One region of the Pseudoalteromonas sp. TB25 genome, then DNA from elsewhere that is predicted to be linked to it. Evidence: predicted binding sites of a transcription regulator. Region 1 holds the regulator's gene; each other region holds the start of a gene.
What was found. The regulator sigma-54, encoded in region 1, starts transcription at its own class of promoters, with help from an activator protein. The targets are predictions, from matches to a motif close to GTTGGCACGNNNNTNGNNT.

Region 1 (6,222 bases):
TGTCAGCTAAAGGGTTAGGTATGACAGCCATTGTTGATGAAAATCAGCAACTCGTAGGGTTATTTACCGATGGTGACTTACGTCGCATTTTAGAACAAAGAATTGATATTCATACAACACAAATAGATGTTGTTATGACTAAGTCATGCACTACAGCTACGCAAGATATTTTAGCCGCTGAAGCGCTCAATATTATGGAACGTAAACGTATAAATGGCCTAATCGTCGTCAATGAGAAAAACCAACCTATTGGCGCATTAAATATGCAAGACCTATTAAAAGCAGGAGTGTTATAAATGCAATTTGAAGAACTCTATCAACCGCTGAGCGATGATGCAAAAGCACGCGCTAAAAAAGTAAAACTACTTATATGCGATATTGATGGTGTATTTTCTGATGGCCGTATTTACCTTGGCAATCAAGGTGAAGAGCTAAAAGCATTTAATACAAAAGATGGTTTTGGCATTAAAGCACTTATAAACAGTGGCTTTGAAGTAGCTGTTATTACTGGTCGTCATTCACAGATAGTACAACAACGTATGAGCAGCTTAACCGTACAGCATATTTATCAAGGCCAAGAAAATAAGCTCATTGCCTATCAAGAATTAAAAGATAAACTCAACCTTAGCGATGAACAAATTGCTTATATTGGTGATGACGGTCCTGACATGCCTGTTATGGAGTTAGTAGGCTTTGCCGTTGCAGTAAATGATGCCCACCCGCTTATTAAGCGTTTGTCACATTATGTAACGCAAATGCCTGGCGGTTTTGGTGCTGTGAGAGAACTCACCGATTTGCTCATGCTTGAAAATGGTAAAGCATTGACTACACAAGGCACTAGTTCATGAATGCAGCGCGCATAATATTAAGCGTTTTATTCATTAGCTGTATGGTTTGGCTTTGGTACCCTTATTTTACACAAACAAATATTGTGCCTCAGGCTGAGCCTGAAGTTGTTGCTAAGCCTGATTACATAGCTATTGAGCTCAAACAGACAGCCTATGATGAGCAAGGTAAAATTAGCCACAAAGTCACTGCGGCTAAAATGGAGCTATACCAGCAATTAGGTTTCACGTTTTTCGAAAAACCCATTTTTACTTTATATAACGAACAACAAACGTGGCAAATAAATGCAGACGAAGCAACATTATACGAAGATAAACAATTAATTTTAGAAGGTAATGTGGTTGCCAAAAATTTAACCGATAACGTCATGATAGACAAAATCAATGCTGATAATATTCAGGTTGATATAAAGTTATTAACAATGCGTTCGGAGCAACCCGTCATTATCACTGGACCCAATTTAAAAATCACCGGTAAAGGCCTAGAAGCCGACTTAAAAACCGAAGTGATAAAACTAATTAACCATACGCGAACCATATATTATGACCAATAAAATATTAAAATCACTGATAATTCCTACACTTATACTAGCGTTTAATAGTAGTGCTGCAGAACAAAACACGCAACCTGCTGCCAATCAAATTTCAATAAGTGCCGACAAGCAAGAAGGTCAATTAAAAGCTAATGTGGGTATTTTTGAGAAAAACGTTGAGATTATTCACGGTAATCGCCGCATTACAGCCGATCGCCTAGAAGTACACAAACGTGATGAACTTGGTGATAATAAACAATTATTAATTGCCACAGGTAGCCCTGCGCACTTTGAAGAAAAGCAATCAGACGGCACGACTATGAGCGCCAGTGCTGACGAAGTACGTTATGATGTATCTAAGCGTTTTTTAACGCTTGTTGGTAATGCACAAGTATCGCAAGCCGGACAAAAAATAAATGCTAAAAGCATTACCTACGACATAGAGCAGCAGCTCATCAGTGCCGAAAAAGATGAAAACTCAACTGACCGCGTTCACACAATTTTAGTACCGATCGAAACTAAAAAAAGTAAAAAAGGCGATAAAGGTCAACCATGAGCACATTAAAAGCAGAACTATTGGCAAAAAGCTATAAAGGTCGTGAAGTTGTAAAAAACGTCGGCCTTGAAGTACAAGCTGGCAGTATAGTTGGCTTACTTGGCCCTAACGGTGCTGGTAAAACAACGACTTTTTATATGATTGTAGGGCTTGTTCCTAGCGACAAAGGTAAAATATCTATTGATGATAACGATATTACTCTTTTACCTATGCATAGTCGTGCTAGATTAGGCATAGGCTACTTACCACAAGAGTCATCGATTTTTAGAAAGCTGACTGTTTATCAAAACTTAATGGCCATTTTAGAAACACGCAAAGAACTAAATAAACAAGCCAGAGAAGACACGCTCAATAACTTATTAGATGAATTTAGCATACAACACATTCGTGATAGCCAAGGTATGGCATTATCGGGTGGAGAACGTCGTCGTGTAGAAATAGCACGAGCGCTGGCAGCAGATCCTAAATTTATACTACTGGATGAACCGTTTGCCGGTGTTGACCCTATTTCGGTATTAGATATAAAGAAAATAATAGAACATCTTAAAAATCGTGGGATTGGTGTATTAATTACCGACCATAACGTAAGAGAGACCCTTGATGTTTGTGAAAAAGCCTACATTGTTTCTCATGGGGAGCTGATTGCATCAGGTACTCCAGAACACGTATTAAATGATAAAACAGTACGCGATGTTTACTTAGGCGAGCAATTTAGGCTGTAACATTTACGCCATGTCTTTAAGCATCTGCTAGTATTAATTATAACAACATAAAAGGATTGTTAGAGATACATGAGGCAATCACTACAGCTGCGCATGGGCCAGCAACTTACAATGACTCCACAGTTGCAACAAGCTATTCGTTTGTTGCAACTCAGTACATTGGATCTCCAGCAAGAAATACAAGAAGCTCTCGACAGTAATCCACTATTAGAGGTTGAAGAGGCAGACTATTCCGAAGACGCTGCTGGTAAAAACGAGCAAAAAGCTGATACCGATGACATAACTGTTAGCGCATCTGCTGATGATGCTCCGAGCGAATACGAACAAGATACTGGTGAAGCACTTGCAAAAGACACGCTAAGTGACGACATGGCTATGGATGTTAGTTGGGATGAGTACATGAGTGCCGCTCCTGCAGCCTCATCAGGTCCAATGCCTGAAGATGAATCTATATACCAAGGCGCCTCTACTGAAACGCTCCATGAGTATTTAATGTGGCAATTACAACTAACGCCATTTAGCCCTACCGATGAAGCCATCGCTATTGCGATTGTAGAAGCCGTCGATGATTCAGGTATTTTAACACTAAGCTGCGAAGAAATTTTAGAAAGCTTTAATCAAGAAAACGAAGATGATAACGAAGTCGAACTTGATGAAATTGAAGCGGTATTAAAACGCATCCAACTGTTTGATCCTGTTGGTATTGCTGCACGTAGTTTACAAGAGTGTTTGTGTATTCAGCTTAATCAATTTGATAAAGAAACACCTTACATTAATGAAACGAAAATGATTTTAACCGAGCATATTGATCTATTAGCAGCTCGCGACTATCGTACATTAATGAAAAAAACTAAGCTCAAAGAAGAAGAGCTTAAAGAAGTAATGACACTAATACATACTCTCAACCCAAAACCTGCAGATACTATAGTAAGGGAAGAATCTGAGTATGTTATTCCTGATGTGTCAGTTAAAAAAATTAAAGGCCGCTGGGTTGTCGAATTAAACCCAGATAGCATGCCTAAAATTCGTGTTAATAGCCAATACGCGGCAATGTCTCGCACTGTAAAATCAAGTGGCGACAGCCAGTTTATTCGCTCACATTTACAAGAAGCTAAATGGTTTATTAAAAGCTTAGAAAGTAGAAACGACACGCTATTAAAAGTTACTAATTGTATTGTTAAGCAACAACAAGGCTTTTTTGAACATGGCCCTGAAGCCATGAAACCAATGGTTTTAAATGATGTCGCTGAAATGGTAGAAATGCACGAATCGACAATTTCGCGCGTAACTACTCAAAAGTACATGCATACACCCCGTGGTATATTTGAGCTTAAATACTTTTTCTCAAGCCATGTAAGTACTGAAAACGGTGGTGAATGTTCATCTACAGCAATACGTGCGCTTATCCGAAAATTAATCGCAGCAGAAAACTCAGCAAAACCATTGAGTGATAGCAAAATAGCGGATATATTGGCTGAGCAAGGAATTAAAGTAGCAAGACGTACAATCGCAAAATACCGCGAATCTCTTGCTATTCCACCGTCAAATCAGCGTAAAAGTCTGATTTAAGACGCTAAACTAAGAGGGTAATGCTTATGCAACTAAACTTAACTGGTCGTCACGTAGAATTAACCGATTCACTAAGAGACTATATTAATACTAAATTTGCGAAGCTTGAAAGACACTCTGATCATATAAATAATGTTCATGTCATTCTCGATGTAGAAAAATTAAATCAAAAAGCAGAAGCCACAATACACGTAAGCGGTGCTGAGCTATTTGCCTCTACAGAACATCAAGATATGTATGCCGCTATTGACTCGTTGATCGACAAGCTCGATCGCCAAGTAATCAAACACAAAGAGAAGCTTGCTCGACACTAATATGATGAAATTAAGTTCACTTATATGCCAGGACTGCAGCAAAGCTGCGGTCCTTTTTAATAGCAAAAAAAGAATTTTAGAGTTCATTAGCGAACTTGCTCACGACAAACTTCCGTATTTACCGCAACAAGATATTCTTAATGCTTTAATGAGCAGAGAGAAATTAGGTAGTACAGGTATAGGGCGTGGCATTGCTATTCCTCATGGAAGAATGAGCGGTGCAGAAGAGCCTTTGGCTTTAGTGCTCGTTAGCGAAACTCCAATAAACTTTGATGCAATCGATAATCGCCCTGTTGATATTTTTGTCGCACTCATCGTACCAGATGGCGATAACCAGCAGCACTTAAAGACTCTAGCAACCATTGCTGATAAACTAAACAACAAAGATTTTTGTAAACAGTTACGCAGTGCAAAATCTGATACTGAGCTTTACCAAGTTATTGTCGATCAATCATAGTTTTATAAAGGGTGTTAAATGGAGTTAATTATCATAAGCGGCCGTTCTGGTTCTGGAAAGTCGGTTGCTTTGCGCGTTGTAGAAGATTTAGGTTATTATTGCGTTGATAATATTCCAGTAAACCTACTACCTTCATTAGTTCGCAGTGTGTCTGATAGCTACGATAAAATTGCTGTTAGCATTGATGTGCGCAACATCCCTAAAGAACAAGATGAATTTAACGATATTCTTGAATACTTACCAGGCTTTGCAAACCCTACGTTATTTTATTTAGATAGCGACGATCAGACATTGATCAAACGCTTTTCTGAAACACGCAGATTACACCCACTATCAATAGACTCGTTGCCGCTTGATTTAGCCATCAAAAAAGAAAAAGAATTACTTGATGTATTAACCACTCGCGCCGACTTTATGGTAGATACGACTGATTTAAGTGTTCATCAACTCGCTGAATCTATTCGTGAAAAGATTTTAGGTAAAAAAGATAAGCAACTGATTGTCACATTTGAATCATTTGGTTTTAAACACGGTATACCAAAAGAAGCAGACTACGTATTTGATGCACGCTTTTTACCAAATCCACACTGGGAACCAGAGTTAAAGCCTTTAAATGGGTTAGATCAACCGGTTAAAGACTATTTAGCTAATCACAGCATAGTGCAAAAATTCACATGGCAAATTCAAACATTTGTACAAACGTGGTTACCACATTTAGAACGAAATAACCGCAGTTATTTAACCATTGCTATTGGGTGTACAGGCGGGCAACATCGCTCTGTGTATTTAGCGCAAACTATCGGTGAAAGTTTCGCAATGACACATCCCAATGTAAAAATTCGCCATCGCGAGCAAGAAAAATAATATAGCTGAATAATCACCTGTTCAGCTTAGGTAGAGTAAGTTATGCATTGTGAAGATACCTTTTTAATAAAAAACAAATTAGGCTTACACGCCAGAGCAGCTACTGTGCTTGCGCAATTAGCAGTACAATTTGATGCGACAATCACATTATTCCAAGATGACAAAGAAGCAGCAGGCGATAGCGTACTTGCACTAATGTTACTTGAAAGTAGCCAAGGAAAAGAAGTTAAAGTTGTTTGTAAAGGCCCTGATTCTGAGCAAGCTTTACACGCTGTTGGAGAATTAATAGCACAACGCTTTAATGAACAAGAATAACCTGTTTTATAAAAACAATATTCGCATTACTAATGCTTCAATTAAAA
Region 2 (6,222 bases), on a different contig from region 1:
TAATACGCGCAGTAACTTAACCTGTAAGTTAAGCGGCATATCGCCAATTTCGTCTAAAAATAACGTGCCACCCTGTGCTTGTTGAAACAAACCTTGGTGATCTTTAATTGCACCCGTAAACGAGCCTTTTTTATGACCAAATAATTCGGACTCTAAAAGCTCCCCTGGTACAGCGCCGCAGTTAATTGCAACAAAAGGGCCACCGCTTACATGGCTATGCTGGTGAATCGCCTGTGCGAGTAATTCTTTACCAGTACCACTAGCCCCCGAAATAAGTACATTAACTTGCGTTGGCCCAAGTAGTTTTACTTGCTCTAACAAGTGCAGCATTGCACCACTGCGCGTAACTATATTACTTTTAGGTGCAGCTTCATCGGCGTTAACACCATGAATTTCTATCGCTTTAGCAAGGCTGTCAAATAGCTCATCTTTATCCACTGGTTTAGTTATGAATGCAAAAATGCCCTGTTTAGTTGCCTCTACTGCATCAGGAATTGAGCCGTGCGCTGTCATCATAATAACAGGTAATGCAGGGTAGCGGCTTTGCAGCTGACGATGCAGTGCCATACCATCCATTTCATCCATGCGTAAGTCGGTTATTACGGCATCAAACACTTGGCTTTTAAGTATTTGTAGTGCGGTTAAGCCGCTTTCGCAGGTTGTCACTTCGTATCCTTTTGATTCGATACGAATAGCGAGCAGTTTTAATAAGCTAGCGTCGTCGTCTACGAGTAATACTTTTGCACCTTGTACTTTAGTTGCGGCCATCGTTACTGCTCCTTCGTTTCTTCTCGTAGTAAAAGTTGCTGCTCAATCGTTGCTAACGATGAGAGGGTTTCTTGCATTTTATTATTAAGTGCTTGTTGCTCTTTTTTAGCATTTATTTGCATAGTTACTTGCTGCTTTTGAAGCCATAAATATTGCTTTATGTCATCAGGCCAAAAGTAAGCAAGATCGAGCTTTAGCAACTTAGTCATTACCGTATTTGGATCATCATTTATGTTTAAGCACATGAACTTAAAAAAGCGTTTAAGCTCGTTTTCGCCTGTAAAAACATCTTTGCTAGGTATCAATTTAAATCCACCACACTGATTAGCGTGCCATGCAATAACTTGCTCTGCAGGAGGATAGCTTGGTTCAATTTTTGGTCTAGGTTTTGGACTAGGATTACTGTTTTTGTCGGTCGTTTTTTTTGTATCGACCACAGGTGCAGGTGTAATTGACACACGCTCTTCTTGCCCATTATTAATTTCACAACCTGATATAACCATGCTGCTACTGAGCACACATAAAATAGCGATTAAACGCAAGCGCATGTTAATTAACTCCTAGATTTTTTGTTATGGGAATTTTAATTGAAAACCGGCAACCATGTGGCTCGTTATGCTCAACACTAAGTGTACCTCTTAGCTGTTCAACAGACTCTTTTACAATAGTTAAACCCAGTCCACTGCCTTGCAGCGTAACATTTTTACTGTGTTTACCTTGATAAAATGCGCTGAAAATTTGAGTTTTTTCTTGCTCTTTAATACCGCACCCTTTATCAAGTACAACGATACAAAGCTGGTTTTGCTCAAGCGCTAAATTAATAGTAACGCTTTGCTTATCCTCTGAAAATTTTAAGCCATTTGAAATAAGCTGAATTAAAATCATCTCAATAAGCTCACTAGGTAAAGCAAGCGGTTTGTTAGGTAAAGTATTTTGCCACTGCAGAGCTTGCTCACGCGCAGTTAAGCGATGCTCAAAATGGCTATTAATTTTATTAATAAGAAGACTAAATTCAACTTCGCTTAAGCTGTCTTTACTGGTGCGAATCGCATTATAACTCAGCAAACTGTCAATCATTGTGCGAAGGCGCACCATAGATTGGCTAATAAGCTCAAGCACTGCTTTTTGCTCAGCGGTAATTGGGCCTACTATTTCATCAGTTAATAAGTCAGTGCCTTCAACCATTGAAGCAAGCGGCGTTTTTAGCTCATGAGTTACATGGCGTAAAAAAGTATCTTTTTGCTGCTCAAGCATATGAAGTTGCTCTTGTACCCATTGGAGCTTTTCTCCTAGCTCAACAAGCTCAGCTGAACCTTTCACAGATATTTTTTGCTGCCAATGCCCCTGCCCAAGCTTATCAATAACCGTAGTTAACCCTTTTAGTCGCCCACTTATACGCCATAAAAAGCCTCCCCCAACAATTAAAGTCAGTGGAATAAGTGCCACCAGCCAATTTATAAATGACGCTTGCAGGCTTGTAAGCTCTTTTTGGTTATTGGTAATTTGCGCTTCGTTTTTATCACGTAACCATAAAGTAAGCTCAGCAACTAAATCGCTCACTGGCACAAATAGCTCAGCTTGCTGTTGTTTTTTCTCAACAAGCTCTACATGCGCGGTTTGTAAGGTGGTATATAAGCGTTGCCATTGGTTGATATACTCTTTATTCGTGTTTACAAATTTGAGTTCATCAATGCTTTGTAGGGATGATTGCCATTTATCAACAATAAGCTTATCTAGCGATTCACTTTTTAATACCCAGTTTTGTCTAGTGGCGCGTTCAAGACTGTTGAGTTCTTGCTTTAAAGTGTTAAACGATTTGGTAACTTGGTAGTTGCTACTCACAATACTTTGAGTAACCGCTAATTGCTTATTAAGCGCATTTAAAAATACGATCACCACTATAGAAAGCGGCAGTAACGAAAGCAGCATACTCATTGCAAATTGCCCAATTAAATTAGGCCGCCAGTTAAGCATTGCTTGGTATTTTTTAGCTATGGTTGCTGGCATTTCGTTTAGTCCTTTTAAGTTAAGCGTTCTATTATTAAGTGCTTACCTTATACACTAGCTGAACCAGCAATTATATTTAATACGATTAACTGCCAGCACTACAAAACAATGTGTCGCCAAATAGAGACAACGTAACTCGTTGATTTTAATAAACTCCCTTTTAACCCCATTAAATAGTGTTGCAAAAGGCGCACAAAAATTACAATAAACCCAGTAAAAACTTCTCACTGGCTTAAAGCTAAAACAATAACCAATTGAAAAATAACAACAATTATTATTGGCACCATTTTTGTAATAGGAGTAATAACTTTAATCAATAAGGAAATAATTATGAACAAACGCATTTTAGTAATTTCATCATTACTGGCTTTAGGCTTTTTAGGCGCTAATGCACACGCAATGGACGTTCACGCGACTTTTAACGAACTTGATAAAGACAGTAACGGCACATTAAGTGAAGCCGAAGCAGGTGAAGATGCTGTGTTACACGAGAATTTTTCTCAAATTGATACTAATCAAGATGGGCAATTGTCGCTAGATGAATTCAAAAAATTTATTCAATAAACTCATTTAATAAGGAACGTGATTATGAAACAACTTATAGCCGCTTTTTCATTAATGTTTTTAGCAATTAGTGCCACCGTAATTGCATCGCCAACAAATGTGCGTTTTGCCCACTTAGATAAAGACATGGACGGACAAATATCAATTGCAGAAGCAAAGGAAGATAAGGAAGTAATGAGACAATTTGCCGACTTAGATGAAGACGGTGATGAAAAGGTCTCAAAAAAAGAATTTGAAAGCTTTAAACCTTAATGAGTAATTACTGATTAAGCTTTACTTAAGCTTGTTATAGGTAAACTGGAATTAAAAGCATTTGCCATAATCCCTGAGGGAGTGTGTAAAAGGATTTAATGTTGGGAGTTAAATTACGGCAAGTGCTTTTTCCTTTTCACTTTATTTTAGCCACAAACTTTAAATACATCTTTTGGAAGGAACACCATGAAGATACTTCCCCTTACTATAAGCATCTTAATGCTATTAAGCTTTGATGCCGCTGCACTTGATGTAAAGCAACGCTTTGATCACCTCGATAGCGACAAAAGTGGCTATTTAACGCATGACGAACTTGATCCCCAACCACAACTATTAAACACATTTATAAAATGGGACAAAAACCAAGATAACCAAATTTCGTTAATCGAATTTAAAAATTACCTTACCAATAACCTCTACTGAGTATTTTTCATGGAAAAAACAAGCTATATAGCGCTTTTTGCGTTTAGTATTTTTAGCACATTAGGCTTTGCTGCAAGCAACAATGTTGCAGAGCAATTTGAAAAACTTGATAGAAACCAGGATGGTTTTTTAACACGTTCAGAAACCGCTGTAGACCCCGCTTTGTGGTCTCGATTTTCAAGCTATGATCAAGACAAAGACGGCAAGCTAACGCTAAGTGAATACAGTTTATATGCAAGTAAGTAGTCTTATAGCTAGGTACACAAACACCTAGCTTATTATATTTATACTATTAATTACGTTCAGACTTTATTTTTAGAACAATGCGCTAAGTACTCTGCATCAGTAGGTTTTGGGCTCACCATAAAATCCATTTTGAGATAAGTTAGAATCGGTTGCTTACTCGTATTTTCAACTGTCGGTTTCCAGCGCCATAAACCCACAGCAGCTGCCGCATCAATATCAAACACGCCCTCAGGGTAAGACGAGACAACCTTATACCCTTGGACTTCACCTTGTGAATTAATTAACATAGCAAACTCAACACAGCCTTAAATACTTTTCTTTGCAGCTTCTATCTGACATCGCGGCTCAACTCTTTTAGCAACATCCCAGTATTCACCTACCTTACTTCGCAGTTCAGGACTTGATAAATCAATAAAACTCGGCATTTCATCGTTTACTTGTTTATCAGACATTGAGCTACAGGCTGTCAGCATCATGCTCAAGGGAGTAATAAATAGAGAGCTTTCATAGCATTCCCTTATTAATTCGTTATAAATAATTTTTTAAGTAGTTGCATCAATTACCTGTTATGCAAACGCACCACCAAAGTGAGATATATAAATACTCCACTTAAAATCTTATGACTTTCTTCTTTCTCCCGTTATTTGAAATGCTTCGCCAGCCGGACAATTCTTTAAATATTTTTCACCTACTGGTTTTGAGTCAATAGTGAAATCAATTCTAATATGAGTAAGAACAGGCTGTTTAGCTACATTTACGTTAGTAGGCAACCAGGCCCATGTACTTAAAGATTGAGCTGCGGCTTCATCAAATAACCCTTTAGGATATGAGGAGGTTACTTTATATCCTTGCGCCCTACCCTCAGAATTAATGATAGTCATGAGTTCTACACAACCTGCAAGACCCTTTTTTGCAGCAGCTATTGGATATTGTGGTTCTGTTCTTGTTAAAATATTCCAATAGTCTTTCACCCTATCGCGCAGCTCAACACTTGATAAATCTATATAATCTAGCTTTTCAACAGTTTCCTCTGTCGTAGGTGTTGCTCCACATGCCGCAAGTAATGAAGTTAATGGGAGTAATAAATAGAGGGCTTTCATAGCGTTTCCTTGTGCTTTATTGATTGTTTTACATACTAAATAATCACATCAATTACCTATTTTGTAAACAGTTAGTAAAGAGAAAAACCTTATAATGAGGCCTATCAATTCATTGGTATTATAAAATCAAGTTTGTTAATGTAAGTAAATTAACAATAAAAATTAAGTAACCATGTCGCTCAAAAAAATAATCAAACCACTCATACTAGCCAGCCTTTGCGCTAGTTCTAGTTACACTATTGCACAAACAAAAGTAATTTATAACGCCAATGGTTATACCCCTTTATACCAAGGTGAAGTACAGCAGTTTACTACCCTCGTTATTAAAAATGGCAAGGTAGTAAAACTAGGTAGCGATACACTTAAAGATAGCTACCCAGATGCCAAGCTAATTGACGCGCACGGTAATACCTTATTACCAGGCTTAATTGATGCTCATGGGCACGTTATTGGCCTTGGCGATAATTTATCGCAACTTGATGTACGCGGTGCAGAATCGGTTGATGAAGCAACGAATAAACTAAAAGTATTTGCCGATAACAAACAAGGTTGGATTATAGGGCGAGGTTGGAACCAAGAGCTTTGGGCTGATACACGCTTTCCTACTGCTAAAGATTTAGACAAAGTAGTTAACGATCGACCTGTGGTGCTTTCTCGAGTTGATAGCCACGCCATTTGGGTTAATTCAAAAGCGCTCGAACTTGCAGGTATTACCGCCCAAACAAAAGCACCTGAAGGCGGTGAGATAATTAAAGACGAATTTGGCAATCCTACGGGTATTTTTGTAGACAAAGCAGAATCGCTAATTACCCAGCATATGCCAGCCCCTTCAAAACAAGATATAAGTGACTCACTTGATGCA
Region 3 (6,222 bases), on a different contig from region 1:
GATAGATTGCGAGTTTTTACTTACTTTTCAGTCTAATTTTCATTAGTATGTTTAAGCGGAATCTTATAATTTTTATTGGAACATGGGAGCAAGAGAATGCTAATACTAACTCGTAGAGTAGGTGAAACCCTAATGATTGGTGACGAAGTAACAGTTACTGTTCTAGGTGTTAAAGGAAATCAAGTTCGAATCGGTGTTAATGCACCAAAAGACGTATCAGTGCATCGTGAAGAGATTTACATGCGCATACAAGCTGAAAAGTCGAACCCTAATCCGGGCAATGCTTAATCAACACGTATACGTAGTTGAGTAATTAACTCAACTAGACTAAAAGCCACTCACTGAGTGGCTTTTTTGTTTATAAAAGCGAGTGTTTCAGGATTAAGTATTTGTTTTGATATGTACTGCATACCACTTTTATTTTTAATAATAATACCTTGCTGGGTGTCTATTACTTCGCTTATATTTTGCCATTCTAATTGATAGCTTTTGTAATGATTAGAAGATTTAATACCTTCTTCATCAAAGGTAAGTGTTACCTCAGAGCCTGATGCTCTGCTGAGCATTTGTCTGGTTACCCACCATGGTCTGCGATAGTAAAAAGCGACGCATTCGAGTACCGCTAACATGATCATAAACGATCCTAAGTAATGATCGTCTAAAACATAAATGCCAAATAGACCAAGCGCAACTAACAACACAAGTAAAAAGTATTTAGGTTTTGCACGCTTACTATAAGGGAGTGACTCATCAAAACACTCGTAAAAGTAGGGTTTATCTAATGTGTAGGTGGTTGTGAATGCCATTTTGCCTTGCTTTAAATATCGTTTTTTTTATTTTAACAAGCTAACTGCTAAATGAGCAGCTTTATAGTCAGTGATTTTATTACTGGCACAAAAAAACGGCTCGAAAGCCGTTTTTTTAGCGGTACAAGAAGAATTAACAGTTAGTTTCTTCAGCGTTCACGCCTTCTTTAACATTTTCACATGCATCTTCAACAGAGTTTTGCACATCAGTTACTGCTTCGTCGATACGTTCGCCAGCATCTTCTGCATGGTTGTCTTCACAACCCATCATGAAAAAACCTGCAAATACTGCGATTAGTGCTGCTTTTAAAGTTGTAGAGTTCATAGTGTAATTCCTTGTAAGTATTAATTAAATTTTAGTGTTTGTTAGTTGAATGCTTTATCTACCTGGGTGATTTACCACGTAGTGCACCTGAAACTAATGAAATCACTAAAAGTACTAAAAAGATAAAAAATATAATTTTTGCTATACCAGCTGCGGCACCTGCGATGCCACCAAAACCTAACACTGCAGCGATTAAAGCAATAACTAAAAATGTAATTGTCCAGCGTAACATTGTTTTCTCCTTGGTTATCAAATTTGCTCATAATAACTAATGCCAGTTATATGCCAAAGTTTATTTGGTATAAATATCAATTGGTTATGGTTTTTCGCTGTTGTTCTAGTTATTAGTTGGTTAGTAACTTTTACGCTTTGTTATGTAAGTTATTCACACTGTTGCAAATAACTGCTAAATGTTCACTAAATAAACTTATTTTGGTAAGACCAATTAACAATTGGTGTGTGGCTTTGCACTTTATATTAAGAATTAGTGTTTATTTTTACTTAGCTTGATAGTTAATTAACAAATTCCATATAACTATTAGCTATAGTCGTTATTTCTTGTATGTATTGTAGAGCGCGTGATTGCTGAGTTATAGCATGTAAATTAATTGAGTGTTATGTTGTTTATTGTTTAATTGGTTTTACCAATTTACAAGATGTAGACAAAGCGATTAGTTTTGTTATTATCCAGTGAATAAATATTTAATTAAATCGATTTTTTATTTTCGATATGGGTTTCAAGGGGAGAAAAATGGATATAGGTGCTCTACTCACAACGGCTGGTAACTTAATGCTTACTGGCATGGTTGGGGTGTTTGTATTTCTGTCGATATTAATTGGTGCAGTAACGCTTATGTCTAATTTGGTGACGCGCTTTAGCGAACCTGACGTGGCGACACCAGTTAAATCACCATCTTTTAAATCTCAAGGTGTGCCTAATGAGCACATCGCTGCTATTAGTGCTGCCATTGCTCAGTACAAATCAAATAATAAATAAGGGGCACACACATGGCTAAATTAAAACTAACAGAATTGGTATTACGCGATGCTCACCAATCATTATTAGCAACGCGTATGCGCCTAGACGATATGCTACCGATTGCTAGCAAATTAGACGATGCGGGTTATTGGTCTATTGAATCGTGGGGCGGTGCTACATTTGACTCGTGTATTCGTTATTTAGGCGAAGATCCTTGGGAGCGTATTCGTGCACTAAAAAAAGCGATGCCTAATACTAAACAGCAAATGCTATTACGCGGTCAAAACTTATTAGGTTACCGCCATTACGCTGATGACGTAGTTGAAAAATTTGTAGAACGTGCACATAAAAATGGCGTTGACGTATTTCGTATATTTGATGCAATGAACGATGTTCGCAATCTAGAAACAGCTATTAAAGCGGCTGTAAAAGTAGGCGCTCACGCTCAAGGTACTATTTCGTACACAGTTAGCCCAGTTCATACACTTGATATGTGGCTAACTCTTGCAAAGCAGCTTGAAGATATGGGTTGTCACTCAATTTGTATTAAAGATATGGCGGGTTTATTAAAGCCGTACGATGCTGAAAAACTAATTAAAGCACTTAAAGAAACTGTATCTATTCCAATTGCTATGCAGTGCCACGCTACAACAGGTTTAAGTACTGCTACTTACCAAAAAGCAATTGATGCTGGTATTGATATGCTCGATACCGCTATTTCATCAATGAGTATGACTTATGGACATTCTGCAACTGAAACTATTGTATCGATAGTTGAAGGGACTGAGCGTGATACTGGGCTTGATTTAAACCACCTAGAAGAAATTGCTGCTTACTTTAGAGATGTACGTAAAAAATATGCGGCATTTGAAGGTAGCTTAAAAGGGGTTGATGGGCGTATTTTACTAGCTCAAGTACCTGGTGGCATGCTTACAAACATGGAAAACCAACTTAAAGAGCAAGGCGCAGCCGATAAGCTTAATGAGGTTTTACTTGAGATCCCACGTGTACGTGAAGATCTTGGCTTTTTACCTTTAGTAACACCAACGTCGCAAATTGTTGGCACTCAAGCGGTACTTAATGTGCTAACGGGTGAGCGTTATAAAACCATTACTAAAGAAACTGCTGGCGTATTAAAAGGTGAATATGGCTTAACACCAGCACCAATGAATAAAGAGCTACAAGAGCGCGTGCTTGATGGAGCGGAAGTTATTACTTGTCGCCCTGCTGATAACATTGCACCTGAGCTTGCAACGCTTGAAGCTGAGTTATTAAAAGAAGCACAAGAGCAAGGTTTAACACTTGCTGATGATCAAATTGATGACGTATTAACTTATGCATTATTCCCACAAGTTGGTTTGAAGTTTATTAAAAACCGCAACAACCCAGATGCATTTGAGCCAGTACCTTCTGTTGAAGATAAAAGCAGTAAAGCACCTTCTAAATCAGTTTCAAATAGTAACAAAGTGAAGGCTGAGCAGTACAGTGTAAAAGTAGATGGTAAAGTTTATGACGTAGTCGTAGCGCAAGGTGGTGAACTTAAAGAAGTAACATTAAAAGACTCTGAGCACATTCCTCAATCTGCTTCGGTTGCATCAGGTGAAACACTTAACGCGCCTCTAGCCGGTAATATTTTTAAGATTAAGGTAAAAGCTGGGCAAGTTGTTAACGAAGGCGATGTAGTGATTATTATGGAAGCCATGAAAATGGAAACTGAAATACGCGCTACGCATACCGGAACAATTGCTGAAGTGTTAGTTAGTGAAGGCGATGCTGTAACTACCGGCGACGCTATGATTGCATTAGCTTAGGAGTAAATAGAGGATGGAAGGTATTTTAAACCTCTGGAATGCGACAGGCATTGCTAACTTTACAATCCCATCGTTAATAATGATTGCGGTAGGGTGTTTATTACTGTTTTTAGCGATAGCTAAAGGCTTTGAACCACTATTATTACTACCTATTGGTTTTGGTGCAATTTTAACAAATGTACCAGTGGCAGGTTTGTCAGACCCAGGTGGGCTTTTGTACTACGTTTATTATGTGGGTATTGATACGGGGATTTTTCCGCTGTTGATATTTATGGGAGTAGGGGCGCTGACCGACTTTAGCGCGCTTATTGCAAACCCACGTATGTTGTTATTAGGTGCGGCTGCACAGTTTGGTATTTTTGCTACATTGTTTGGCGCTATATTACTTAACTATGTGCCAGGTTTTGAATTTACTCTACAGGACGCATCGGCTATTGCCATTATAGGTGGTGCCGATGGGCCAACAGCAATATTTTTAGCATCAAAACTGGCACCTGATTTACTAGGCGCAATAGCAGTAGCTGCGTATTCATATATGGCACTTGTGCCAATTATTCAGCCGCCAATTATGCGTGCATTAACAACCCCAGAAGAACGTAAAATAAAAATGCCAGAGCTTCGCAAAGTATCTAAAAAGGAAAAGATTATTTTTCCTCTTATGGTGCTTAGTTTAACGGCTATGTTTTTACCGGCTGCTATACCGCTGGTAGGTATGTTTTGTTTAGGTAACTTAATGCGAGAGTCGGGTGTTGTTGATAGATTAAGTAACAGTGCTCAAAACGAAATCATTAATGTTACAACTATATTTTTAGGCTTAGCTGTTGGTTCAAAGCTTGCTGCAGATAAGTTTTTAACTGTTGAGACGATTGGTATTTTAGTGCTTGGCGCACTGGCTTTTGCAATTGGTACGGCATCTGGCGTATTTATGGCAAAAGGACTTAACCGAATATCTAAAACGCCTATAAATCCATTAATTGGGGCGGCAGGTGTATCGGCTGTGCCAATGGCGGCACGAGTAGTTAATAAAGTTGGCCTTGAAAGTAACCCACATAACTTTTTACTTATGCATGCAATGGGACCCAACGTAGCGGGTGTACTTGGTAGTGCAGTTGCTGCGGGTATTTTATTAGCACTTGTTGGCTAAAAATGTAATTTAAAATAGATTAACCATTAAGCGCAGTTTACTGCGCTTTTTTTTGTTCTTAATTTGTTCACCGCTAAATGGTTTCTTGTTCAGCACTTTTTGTTTACAGTAACAGCTCTTCAACATTTTAAGGATAGTTATCATGCTTCACACGCCTTTAGCAAAGCACTTGCCTCACGTTAGTAAACTTGTATTTGGATGTATGGGTCTTGGCGGCGGTTGGAATAAAGACGCAATCACTGATGCACATGTTAAGCAAGCTCATGAGTGTATAGATAACGCCATTGAAGGCGGTATTAATTTTTTTGACCATGCTGATATTTATACTTTTGGTAAAGCAGAGCAGGTTTTTGGTAAAGCATTAAGTGAGCGGCCAGAGCTTAGAGAGCACATGTATATTCAATCTAAGTGTGGGATTCGATTTGAAGATGACTTAGGGCCAAAGCGCTATGATTTTTCCCCAAAGTGGATTGAGCAATCAGTTGAAGCATCATTAAAACGATTAAATACAGACTATTTAGACGTACTTATGCTGCATCGCCCTGATCCACTCATGGAAGTTAACGAAATTGCTCGTATATTTAGTTGCTTAAAAGAAAGCGGTAAAGTGCGCAATTTTGCAGTATCGAATATGCAGCAGCACCAAATGAACTTTTTACAGCACGCACTTGATATGCCGATTGTGGCTAACCAAATTGAGGCTAGTTTACAAAAACATCAGTTTGTTGATGAAGGTGTATATGCCGGTAACAGTGACGGTAAAGATCTTAATTTTACACCAGGTAGTATTGAGTACTGTCGACATTTTGAAATCCAAATTCAAAGCTGGGGTAGTTTATGCCAAGGCTTGTACAGCGGTAGTGATTTATCAAACGCATCTCAGGCAGATATAAACACCAGTCTTTTAGTTAATAAGCTGGCTGCACTTTATGAAACCTCTGCTGAGGCAATTGTACTTGCATGGTTGCTTCGCCATCCCGCATCTATTCAGCCAATTATTGGAACAACTAATGCTAAACGGATTAAAGCCTCTTGTGATGCTGTAAACGTAGAGCTAACTCGTGAGCATTGGTATGCACTTTATGTAAGCGCTAAAGGCCACGAATTACCATAAGTAGGGCGTTAATATGAACATATTCGTTATTTTAATTGGTTTG

Region 2: L652_RS0110750 (EF-hand domain-containing protein) is a predicted target of sigma-54. The motif match lies at 3,052-3,070, and genes of this name have one in related genera.
Region 3: L652_RS1000000124705 (DUF1328 family protein) is a predicted target of sigma-54. The motif match lies at 1,403-1,421, and genes of this name have one in related genera.

What each region holds. Positions count from the first base shown of each region.
Region 1 is NZ_AUTI01000202.1:12,748-18,969, forward strand. It holds gene L652_RS0104930 (KpsF/GutQ family sugar-phosphate isomerase) at 1-296, shown strand, start outside; gene kdsC (3-deoxy-manno-octulosonate-8-phosphatase KdsC) at 297-848, shown strand; gene lptC (LPS export ABC transporter periplasmic protein LptC) at 845-1,399, shown strand; gene lptA (lipopolysaccharide transport periplasmic protein LptA) at 1,389-1,934, shown strand; gene lptB (LPS export ABC transporter ATP-binding protein) at 1,931-2,656, shown strand; gene L652_RS0104955 (RNA polymerase factor sigma-54) at 2,726-4,225, shown strand; gene hpf (ribosome hibernation promoting factor) at 4,252-4,539, shown strand; gene ptsN (PTS IIA-like nitrogen regulatory protein PtsN) at 4,544-4,996, shown strand; gene rapZ (RNase adapter RapZ) at 5,015-5,860, shown strand; gene L652_RS0104975 (HPr family phosphocarrier protein) at 5,903-6,175, shown strand.
Region 2 is NZ_AUTI01000295.1:6,269-12,490, reverse strand. It holds gene L652_RS0110765 (sigma 54-interacting transcriptional regulator) at 1-768, opposite strand, end outside; gene L652_RS0110760 (hypothetical protein) at 771-1,316, opposite strand; gene L652_RS0110755 (HAMP domain-containing sensor histidine kinase) at 1,318-2,775, opposite strand; gene L652_RS0110750 (EF-hand domain-containing protein) at 3,106-3,339, shown strand; gene L652_RS0110745 (hypothetical protein) at 3,364-3,591, shown strand; gene L652_RS0110740 (calcium dependent protein) at 3,778-4,014, shown strand; gene L652_RS0110735 (calcium-binding protein) at 4,024-4,260, shown strand; gene L652_RS1000000125435 (energy transducer TonB) at 4,317-4,547, opposite strand; gene L652_RS1000000125430 (hypothetical protein) at 4,566-4,736, opposite strand; gene L652_RS0110725 (energy transducer TonB) at 4,878-5,360, opposite strand; gene L652_RS0110720 (amidohydrolase) at 5,533-6,222, shown strand, end outside.
Region 3 is NZ_AUTI01000457.1:1,036-7,257, forward strand. It holds partial or broken gene L652_RS0122690 (aspartate kinase) at 1-5, shown strand, start outside; gene csrA (carbon storage regulator CsrA) at 97-288, shown strand; gene L652_RS0122700 (YcxB family protein) at 339-806, opposite strand; gene L652_RS0122705 (hypothetical protein) at 940-1,131, opposite strand; gene L652_RS1000000124705 (DUF1328 family protein) at 1,190-1,363, opposite strand; gene L652_RS0122715 (OadG family transporter subunit) at 1,883-2,128, shown strand; gene oadA (sodium-extruding oxaloacetate decarboxylase subunit alpha) at 2,140-3,921, shown strand; gene L652_RS0122725 (sodium ion-translocating decarboxylase subunit beta) at 3,935-5,065, shown strand; gene L652_RS0122735 (aldo/keto reductase) at 5,208-6,179, shown strand; gene L652_RS1000000125165 (hypothetical protein) at 6,193-6,222, shown strand, end outside.